DNA from 3 places in the Serratia entomophila genome. Region 2 is predicted to be linked to each of the others. Evidence: predicted binding sites of a transcription regulator. Region 2 holds the regulator's gene; each other region holds the start of a gene.

Region 1 (3,308 bases), 1.1 Mb from region 2:
GAGTCTTCCAGGAACGAGAGGAACAGGTACATCATGCCGATCTGCGGCACCAGCGGCAGCACGGTGTTGATGCCGCCGCCGACCCCCTGCGCCAGGAAGATGGTCAGCCACGCGGGGAAGTGCAGCGTACCACCGAGCCACTGGATGCCCTGAATGAAGATGGCCGCCGAGCCGATATCGAAAATCGGCTGCAGCGCGCCGCCGATGTTGATCGCCAGCAGGAACATCAGGTACATCACCAGCAGGAAGATAGGCACCCCGAGCCAACGGTTGAGGATCAGGTTATCCAGCAGTTCGGTCAGGCGATTCGGCATCGCCTGCTGCGCGTTGCTGACCGCATCGCACAGCGCGGCGATCGACTGGTAGCGGGCATCGGCAATCACCAACGCCGGGTCTTCCTGCTGCTGCCGTTGCAGCGTCTGCCTGGCCGCCGGCAGCAGTGCGGCGGCGCCGCCCGCCAGGCTGTGGCTGTAGATATCCCCCTCCAGCATCTGCAGCGCCAGCCAGCGGCGTTGTTCCGTCGGCAGGGTTTGCGGCATGGCGTCGCTCAGCGTGGCGACCTCTTTCAGCAGCAGCGGCGGGTAATTCACCAGCGCCTTCAGCTCGTTGAACCGGTGGTGGTCGATCATTTGCTTCAGCACGCCGATGCCGTCGGCCCGGGTGGAGACCATCGGCACCACCGGGCAGCCGAGGCGCGCCGACAGCGCGGCGACGTCGATGTCGATGCGCTGGCTTTTGGCGATGTCGAGCATGTTCAGCGCGACGATGCAGGGAATGCCCAGTTCCAGCAGCTGCAGCGTCAGGTAAAGATTGCGCTCCAGGTTGGAGGCGTCGACCACGTTGATCAACAGATCGGCGTCGCCGCTGAGGATATAGTGGCAGGCGATCTGTTCGTCGAGCGAGGTTTGCTCCGAGATGGTGGTCAGGGAATAGGTGCCCGGCAGATCGACCAGCTTGGCCTCAGACTGCGGCGTCGCGAAGTGGCCCTCCTTGCGTTCGACCGTAACGCCCGCCCAGTTGCCGACCCGCTGTCTGGCCCCGGTCAGCTGATTGAACAGCGTGGTTTTACCGGAGTTTGGATTGCCTATTAAGCCGATGGTGAGTTTTTTCATAATCCAGGGTGATACCAGTCAGTGAAAACAGCGCCGACGCAGCGGAGCGGCGGCAAACGGGTCAGGACTGGCCGTCGAGCAGCAGCAGGGCCAGGTCTTTTTTACGCAGCACCAGGCTGACGCGGCGGGTTTTTATTTCTATCGGATCGCCGAGCGGCGCGACGCGCACCACGTCGAATGAAGAACCGGGCAGCATGCCGAGCGATAACAGTTTCTGGCGATAGGCTGCGCCAATCTCGCTGGAGAAGCCGACGATTTTATAGGCGTGTTTAGGCTGAAGTTGCATGTTATTAACCTTTCGCGAACCGATGATAGTCGGGCTGATGATTATTAAGCGTTGCCGGTTAACAGCCGGCGTTATTCATCCATAAGGTCATGCGCTAAATAAGGGAAATAATGGTAATGAGAATCATTGCCAAAATCAATACAAAAAGTAGGGCTATCGTAACCAATTATTATGCACCCTTCGCTGCCGGTGGCATTGCCTTACCGGCAGCCGTTTTACCACCGCCCACGGTGCGGCACAAATGAGAATGGCGGGTTAAATCCGTTACGCAATTGCGGCGGTTTTTTCCCGTTTGCAAAATAAGGCGGCGGCCGGATCGCTTTTTATTTGCACCGCAGAAAATTTAATAACATTTTCCTGGCTGAATGCGAGCGGTAACCATTTGTGTTTCGCCCATAAATCGCAAAATGAAAACGGGGTGTTAATTGAAGTGTTAATAAAGGGCTATCGGTGGCGATTTACCGAGGGGGAGATTGAGAGGCGGGGGGGAGAATAAAAAGTTGGCGGTTTATTGAGGCGGGTCAAAAAAGCGTTGCGATAATTTGCGGCAAGGGCGGAGCAAACTCCGCCCTGAATAGCCAGGCTTAACGTTTTTTACCGAACGCCGCCGCCAGGGCATCGCCCATGGCGCTGTTGCCGGCCGGCGCGCTGGCGCGCGGCTTGGTTTTGTTGGCCGGCGCCCGGTTGGCGTTATCGCGCGCCGGCGCCGCCGTGCCGCCGCCGCGGCGCGGCGAGCCTTCGCCCGGCTGTTCATCCAGGCGCATGCTCAGCGCGATGCGTTTGCGCTGCAGATCGACCTCCATCACCTTCACTTTGACGATGTCGCCGGCTTTCACCACGGTGTGCGGATCTTCAACAAACTTATCCGCCAGCGAGGAGATATGCACCAGGCCGTCCTGATGCACGCCGATATCCACAAAGGCGCCGAAGTTAGTGACGTTGGTGACCGAACCTTCGAGGACCATTCCCGGCTGCAGATCGTTGAGGGTTTCAACGCCTTCGGCAAAGGTGGCGGTTTTGAACTCAGGGCGCGGGTCGCGGCCTGGTTTCTCCAGCTCTTTCAGAATGTCGGTTACCGTCGGCATACCGAACTTTTCGTCGGTAAAGTCGCTGGCCTTCAGGCTGCGCACCGCCGACGAATTGCCCATCAAATCCTGCAGCGCCTGCTGGGTGGCGGCCAGAATGCGTTCCACCACCGGGTAGGTTTCCGGGTGAACGGTGGAGGCGTCCAGCGGGTTGTCGCCGTGGTTGATGCGCAAGAAGCCGGCGCACTGTTCGAAGGCCTTCGGCCCCAGGCGGCTGACTTTCAACAGCTGCTCGCGATTGCTGAAGCGGCCGTTCTCATCACGCCAGTTGACGATGTTCTGCGCCATCATGCGCGTCAGACCGGCCACGCGGGTCAGCAGCGGCACAGAAGCGGTATTCAGGTCGACACCGACGGCGTTCACGCAGTCTTCCACCACCGAATCCAGTTTCTTGGCCAGCTGGCTCTGGCTGACGTCGTGCTGATACTGGCCGACGCCGATGGATTTCGGGTCGATCTTCACCAGCTCCGCCAGCGGATCCTGCAGGCGGCGGGCGATGGATACCGCGCCGCGCAGCGAGACATCGAGGTTAGGGAATTCCAGAGCCGCCAGTTCGGAGGCGGAATACACCGAGGCGCCGGCTTCGCTGACGATCACTTTCTGCGCTTTAACGTCGCTGAACTGTTTTTGCAGATCGAGGTAGAAGCGTTCGGTCTCGCGCGAGGCGGTGCCGTTGCCGATGGCGACCAGTTCCACCTTATGCTTGATGCACAGCGCCGCGACGATGGCGGCGGCTTTGGCCGCCTGGCCGGTATGCGGGTAGACGGTGTCGGTGGCGACCAGCTTGCCGGTGGCGTCCACCACGGCAACCTTCACCCCGGTGCG
Region 2 (3,308 bases):
CGCGGCGGCTTGTCGCCTTATGTGCAAGACAGCTACCGCGCGGACATCGCCCGCCAGTTCCCGCAGGCACGCGCTCACGTGGTGGCGGGCACCGGCCACTGGGTACATGCCGAAAAACCGGAAGCGGTGCTGCGCGCCATCCACCGTTTTCTCGACGAAGCCTGAAAAACCGCCCTTGCTGGCGAAAAAACGCGCTAGAGATAACGGCTTAGCGCGTTTACGCCTCAGTTAAGCATTGTCGTTGCTCTATCTGCTGGGGTAATATGGCGCGCTATAATTTTGCCGCCACGTCCAGCGTGTTCGCTAACGCCAGTCTGGGGGTGAATTTGGGTTAGGGTTTATTGGCCCGAAGTGTGTTAACCGAACCGTCCGGAAGCGTGTAAGCGCTTTTTGATGCAAACTCCCTTGCAGTACCGCTACCTATGGCAAAAGAACAAACGGATCGCACGACGCTGGATCTGTTCGCAGATGAACGCCGGCCGGGGCGCCCGAAAACCAACCCGCTATCTCGCGATGAACAGCTTAGAATCAATAAGCGCAATCAGCTACGGCGCGATAAAGTGCGTGGTTTGCGGCGCGTAGAGCTGAAAATCAACGCGGATGCGGTGGACGCCCTGAACAAACTGGCGGAACAGCGCAACATCAGCCGCAGCGAGCTCATCGAGCAAATGCTGCTGGCGCAACTGGCGGAAGAACAGCCAGAACATTGATCTCTTCGGCCGCACGTGCGGCGCGGCGTTATGGATGACGCCGGATCAGCACCGCTTTACTCTCCTCCGGCATCGCATAAATGCGATAAAACCCCGGAGTAAATTTCTGGCATGATACGTGTTTACCGGTAAGAGACAGCGCCCTGATGGCGCCCGCCAGCTCTTGCCATGGCATCATTTTAATCGGTGTTAGCGGGGTCAGCACTAACATCGTGTAATGCAATTAATTGAATTTAAAGGTTATACGCGATATGGCTACTGTAGGCATTTTCTTTGGCAGCGACACTGGCAATACCGAAAACATTGCCAAAATGATCCAGAAAATTCTTCAGAAACAGTTTGGCGACGATGTGTCTGAAATTCACGACATCGCCAAAAGCAGCAAAGAAGATCTGGAAGCTTTCGATATCCTGCTGCTGGGTATCCCAACCTGGTACTACGGCGAAGCGCAGTGCGACTGGGATGACTTTTTCCCGACGCTGGAAGAAGTGGACTTCAACGGCAAACTGGTGGCGCTGTTCGGCTGCGGCGATCAGGAAGACTACGCGGAATACTTCTGTGACGCGATGGGCACCATTCGCGACATCATCGAACCGCACGGCGCGGCCATCGTCGGCCACTGGCCGACCAAAGGCTACCACTTCGAAGCCTCCAAGGGCCTGGCGGACGACAACAACTTCATCGGTCTGGCGATCGACGAAGACCGTCAGCCTGAGCTGACCAACGAACGTGTCGAAGCCTGGGTCAAGCAGATAGTCGAAGAGCTGAGCCTGGCCGAAATCCTTGGCTAAACGGCCATTGCCGTCCAAAGGTTGAACAATAGCCCTGCAAAGTGCATAGTGTTGCCAGCAGGGCCGTCATCGGCAGTATGGATTGCTGCAATAGAAGTTACAGATTGGTAACTTCCCACATCGTCACGGTAGACTGAGATATCGGTTTATCCCACCCATCAAAGCGTTGCATGCACAACATGCAATAGTGCAATTATATCTTTGTTAACAACCGGCGGTTTCCATTTAGGACAACCGGTTCTATAATGAGACGCAATTAACTCTTTGTGCCGACCGATGCCACAGGCGAGAACGCCTCAACTTGATTAGCATAGTAACAGGACTGAATCCGCATGACTGACAACAACACCGCATTGAAGAAGGCCGGCTTAAAAGTCACGCTTCCGCGACTCAAAATCCTGGAAGTACTGCAAAATCCGGAATGCCATCACGTCAGTGCGGAAGATTTGTACAAAAAACTGATAGATATGGGCGAAGAAATCGGACTGGCGACGGTTTACCGCGTGCTGAACCAGTTTGATGATGCGGGCATTGTGACTCGTCACAATTTCGAAGGCGGTAAATCCGTGTTCGAACTGACCCAGCAGCACCACCACGATCACCTGATTTGCCTGGACTGCGGCAAAGTGATCGAATTCAGCGATGAATCCATCGAAGCGCGCCAGCGTGATATCGCCAAGCAACACGGCATCAAGCTCACCAACCACAGCCTGTACCTGTACGGCCACTGTGAAATCGGCGACTGCCGCGAAGACGATACGCTGCACGACAAGAAGTAACCCGTTATCGGGATTAAAGAACCGCCTCAGGGCGGTTTTTTTACGCCTGTCGCCGGCGGGCAAAAAAAATCCCCGGGCCAGCCGGGGAAAGATCACGTCATGAAATGGAACAATTGCAGCGGCACAGCTCCACGTACTTCCCTCACTTCAACATCGGCCCGCTGCCGACACGCAGCGGGCCGCACTACCTGACTTAAACTTTCTCGGCGCGGCCGTGACGCTTGCCGTCCGGGCTTACCGCTCGAACCTGCACTTCGCCGCTCACCGCCGGCCTGGCTTTGGCGTCGTAACGCTGCCATTGCTTGCCGCCGTCGGTGGAGTACTCGATGCCCAGCCCCGGCAGAGAGATATTCGCCTCCAGCTTGCCGCCCATCACCCGGGCGCCCGGCACCGGCAGGCGATAGCTGACGCCGCCCTTGTCCAGCTTGGCCAACTCTCGTTGCCCCAGCAGGTTGGCGAAGCGCAGCCAGTCCTGAGCCAGGGCTTTGCCATCGACAAAGTGAGTTTCCCCACCCTTGTACTCGCGGCCGGCTTTATAATCCCGTTCCCAGGCAGCGCGGTGCCAGGCACGTTCCGCCACCGACAGAGCGCGCGGGAAGATCATGTACTCCATCTCAGGGTCGGTGCGCTGGGTTTCGCTCCACAGCTGGGCGGAAATGCCATAGGCGCCCGGCCAGGGTTTGTCGCTCCTGGCGGCGAAGTGATTGCCGTCACGGTCTACCGAGGTTTCAGCGTTCTGCGGCAGGTTATCCGGCGCGAAGCTGAACATCTTCTGTTCGTCGCTGAAGCGGGTACCCCAGTAGTAGCCGCGCTCATCCGGATTCACTTCGTACGGGAAGTCCATATAGACGTAATCCGGGTTGGAGATGATCACCTCATAGCCCTTGTTAGCCCAGTCGTTGGCGCTGTCGAAACCGCCCCAGTACAGGGTGTCCCAGAAGTTCACGCCCACGCGCGAGGTAGCGAACGCCTTGGCGTTCTTTGCATCTTTCAGGCCGTCCTGCCAGGCCTGCATTCTGTCGATGCCG
Region 3 (3,308 bases), 700 kb from region 2:
ACCGCCACCGCCAGGTGGCCCCAGCGCGAAAAACGAATCAGGGTGGTGATGGCGTCATGGCGCCACTGGGGTTGTTGCAGATAACGCAGGCAAACCAGCAGCGGCGGCAGGCTGCCGAACCAATAACCGGCGGCCAGCAGATGTAGCGCATGGTTGGCCCGATGCAGTATGCCAAGCGCCCCCCCATGCATCGCCGCATGGCCGATAAACGCCATGCTCACCAGCAACAGCATGGAGCACAGCACCAGCGATTGCACGCGCCGCGGTTCCGGCAACAGCAAGCTCAGCAGCGCCAACAGTGATAAGGCCAGATGCCAGCGCCACACTTCGCCGAAGGTGGTGCCGAGCACCGCCCACCAGACATCCAGCCGCCAGGTATCCTCCCAGCCCTCGCCCATTTGCCCGGCCTGAACGGCCAACAGCGCCACGGCGGAAAGCCCGGCGAGCCAGGTGCAGGAGACCAGCAAAGGACGCATGTCACGGGTGAGATACGGGGAAAGGCGCTGCGGCGACAATAAGGCGGTGAACAGGCTGACGCCAAACATCAGCATCACCGCCGCAAAGTGCACCAAGCGACACAGAACGAACAGGGTCGCCAGACTCATCGATTAGTTGACGGTGAAGCTGTACTGGCCTTTGGTTTTATGGCCGTCGACCGACACGACGTGCCAGCTGACGCTATATTTGCCCGCGCGCAGCTCGGCTTCGATCGGCAGATTAACCTGGGTGTTGTTGTTTGGATCGAGCTTCAGTTTGCCGGTTTTCACCGGGGCGTTATCCGGGCCGGTGATCTTGATGCCGCTGAAGTTAGGCTCGATGCCCTCAGAGAAGCTGAGCGTCAGCGCTTTTGGCGCCGGGCTGACGGTGGCATTGGCCGCGGGTGTCTCCACCTTCAGGTGCGCGTGCGCCAGCGCCTGTTGTGAAGAAAGGCCGACAAACAGCACGAAAACGGTGGAAAGCAGGCGATATGAGGAACGAATTTTACCGATCACAGTGGTATCCCTTAAAAGCAAAGATCGAGGGTAATAAGGATTAAGGCCAACAGCCAAAGCGATGTATCAGCGGCCCCAACCCATCGCAAATGATTGCGCCACGGGTAAACAGAAGAACGGAGTTAATTAGCTAACTCGCTGCTTTGACTTTCTACCTTCCCTGTAGCGTATCGGGTCAAATGATAACGACCGTCCCCTGGCAAGTCGAGCACATCACTGGCATTTTGCGATCGGGCAGCACGTATCGCTGTATAACCGCGATAAACGCAAGGCATAAAAAAACCGCGCGCCAGGCAATAAGCCCAACGCGCGGTTTCAAAAAATCGATTAGCCCTGGCCGTTGCCGTTTTCGCCGGCGGCGCCCATTTTCTTCAGATCTTTGTCGATGAAGAACAGGCCTTTGCCGCTGGTGCCCACCAGCGCCAGCTTGTCCAGCACAGATTTAAACAGCTTCTCTTCTTCATGCTGTTCGGCAACATACCACTGCAGGAAGTTGAAAGTGGAGTAGTCATGCGCGGTCATGGCGGCGTGCGCCAGTTCGTTGATCTGGCGCGTGATCAGCTGCTCGTGCTCGTAAGTCTGCTGGAACACGTCCGCCAGGGATTCAAACTCAACCGGCGGCGCGGCGATGGAGCCCAGCAGGGGCAGAGCACCAGTGTCGCTCAGGTAGTCGAACAGACGCTGCATGTGTTGCATCTCTTCCTGAGAATGTTCTTTAAGGAATGCCGCGGCGCCTTCAAAGCCTTTGTCGCTGCACCATGCGCTCATTTGCAGGTACATGTTGGCCGAATAGAACTCCAGGTTCAGTTGCTCATTCAGCTTCTTGGTCATTTCTTGCGTCAGCATAATGATTCCTTTTATTTTGCAGGTCGTGAATTTAATTTTTCCGCATTATGCCCTGATGAATTAAAAATAAAAACACCTTATTTACATTAAATTCAAACAAGCAAAAAACAACATAAATATCAACAAGTTAAATATAAATTAATTATTCATTCAAATTATTATGATAACTATTTTCATCTTTATATTTAATCAAAAAGCGAATCATTCTTATTTAAGAAAATAAATAAATCACATTGCCATGGCGGCGTTAAATAACCGTTAAAGCAGCAGAGTCACTATTGCATCGGCGCATCGGGCTTGCCAAGCGCCGCCCGGTGCATTACCTTCTGCGCAGATTCAATGCGGCAACGGTAAGGAGCATAAGGTGGGTTACAATCTGGCAGAACTTTCCAAAGAAGAGATGGACAAGGTGAACGTGGATCTCGCCGCCTCTGGCGTGGCGTTCAAAGAGCGCTATAACATGCCGGTGATCCCGGAAGTGGTGGAACGCGAGCAGCCGGCCCACCTGCGCGACTATTTCCGTGAACGCCTGGCGCACTATCGCGTCGAATCGCACAAGTATTCACGCCTGCCGTACGAGCCAAAATCCAAGTAACTTCCGCAAGGGGCAGCCCCATCAGGCATGGCGGTTGATAATTTGACCGCCTAGGGATCCAGTGCCGATAGGGTACGCTAAAAACGGCCCCCTTGGCGGAAAGCACTCCCTGATTTCAATAAATCACTCCACACGTAACCAATATAATCGCCAGGATAATGGTGGTTATCGGAAGAAGCATCAATTGAACGAATAATTTTTTCCTCTCTTTATCTTCGCTTACCCCGGCCAACACCAACGCTCCCCCGGTTGAGAAAGGCGAATATCCCGTAAAGGTGGCAAATACGGTAACGACTGAAAATAACAACTCAGTATGTGTGCTGTTAACTTTTGGAATGATAGGATATATCGTAGGCATAACGGCGCCCATCGTAGAGGAAAAAAGCGCCATGATGGATGAAATAATACCCACAACGTACACAATAAAATGGCTATCTTTATCTGCATTTAGCGTGTTAATCCAACCAGATAAAATATCCATCGTTCCCAGCTTTATCGCCAACTCTATCAACATTCCCAGCCCGCAAATCATCATTATGATGTCCCATGGGATATTCTTCATCGCATCCCTTTCATTCCCAGCTTTGAATAACAAACAAAGAACGATGCCGACAAAAGACAGAAACGCGGGATCGAGAAATTTAACTGACATTTTAATATAGCTATTGGCAGGATCGATGGCCAACAGAACCGCCGGAACTATGACCAGGATGAATACGATGCAAACCAATAGCAGTGTCATCTTTTGTTTTTTCGCCAGACGCTCTGGCGGGAGCATGTTTTCTGACGGCCTGATTTTGTACCCTTTAAATATGAAGTAAGCCAAAAAAAACACGACGGTGTGGGCAATAAAAGTATTGCGCGATACCGCCATA

Evidence for each region. The regulator Fur, encoded in region 2, represses iron uptake genes when iron is present. The targets are predictions, from matches to a motif close to ATAATAATGAGAACNACTATCAA.
Region 1: a site for Fur is predicted at 1,509-1,531, ahead of feoA (ferrous iron transporter A). Genes of this name have one in related genera too.
Region 3: a site for Fur is predicted at 1,993-2,015, ahead of ftnA (non-heme ferritin). Genes of this name have one in related genera too.

Annotation. Positions count from the first base shown of each region.
Region 1 covers NZ_CP082787.1:151,764-155,071, forward strand. Annotated here, with positions in the region: gene feoB (Fe(2+) transporter permease subunit FeoB) at 1-1,112, opposite strand, end outside; gene feoA (ferrous iron transporter A) at 1,174-1,398, opposite strand; gene KHA73_RS00620 (Tex family protein) at 1,983-3,308, opposite strand, start outside.
Region 2 covers NZ_CP082787.1:1,295,327-1,298,634, reverse strand. Annotated here, with positions in the region: gene ybfF (esterase) at 1-165, shown strand, start outside; gene ybfE (LexA regulated protein) at 423-710, shown strand; gene fldA (flavodoxin FldA) at 962-1,501, shown strand; gene fur (ferric iron uptake transcriptional regulator) at 1,834-2,280, shown strand; gene KHA73_RS06360 (beta-N-acetylhexosaminidase) at 2,474-3,308, opposite strand, start outside.
Region 3 covers NZ_CP082787.1:1,998,935-2,002,242, reverse strand. Annotated here, with positions in the region: gene copD (copper homeostasis membrane protein CopD) at 1-605, opposite strand, end outside; gene yobA (CopC domain-containing protein YobA) at 609-992, opposite strand; gene ftnA (non-heme ferritin) at 1,320-1,838, opposite strand; gene KHA73_RS09780 (DNA polymerase III subunit theta) at 2,203-2,433, shown strand; gene KHA73_RS09775 (SLC13 family permease) at 2,549-3,308, opposite strand, start outside.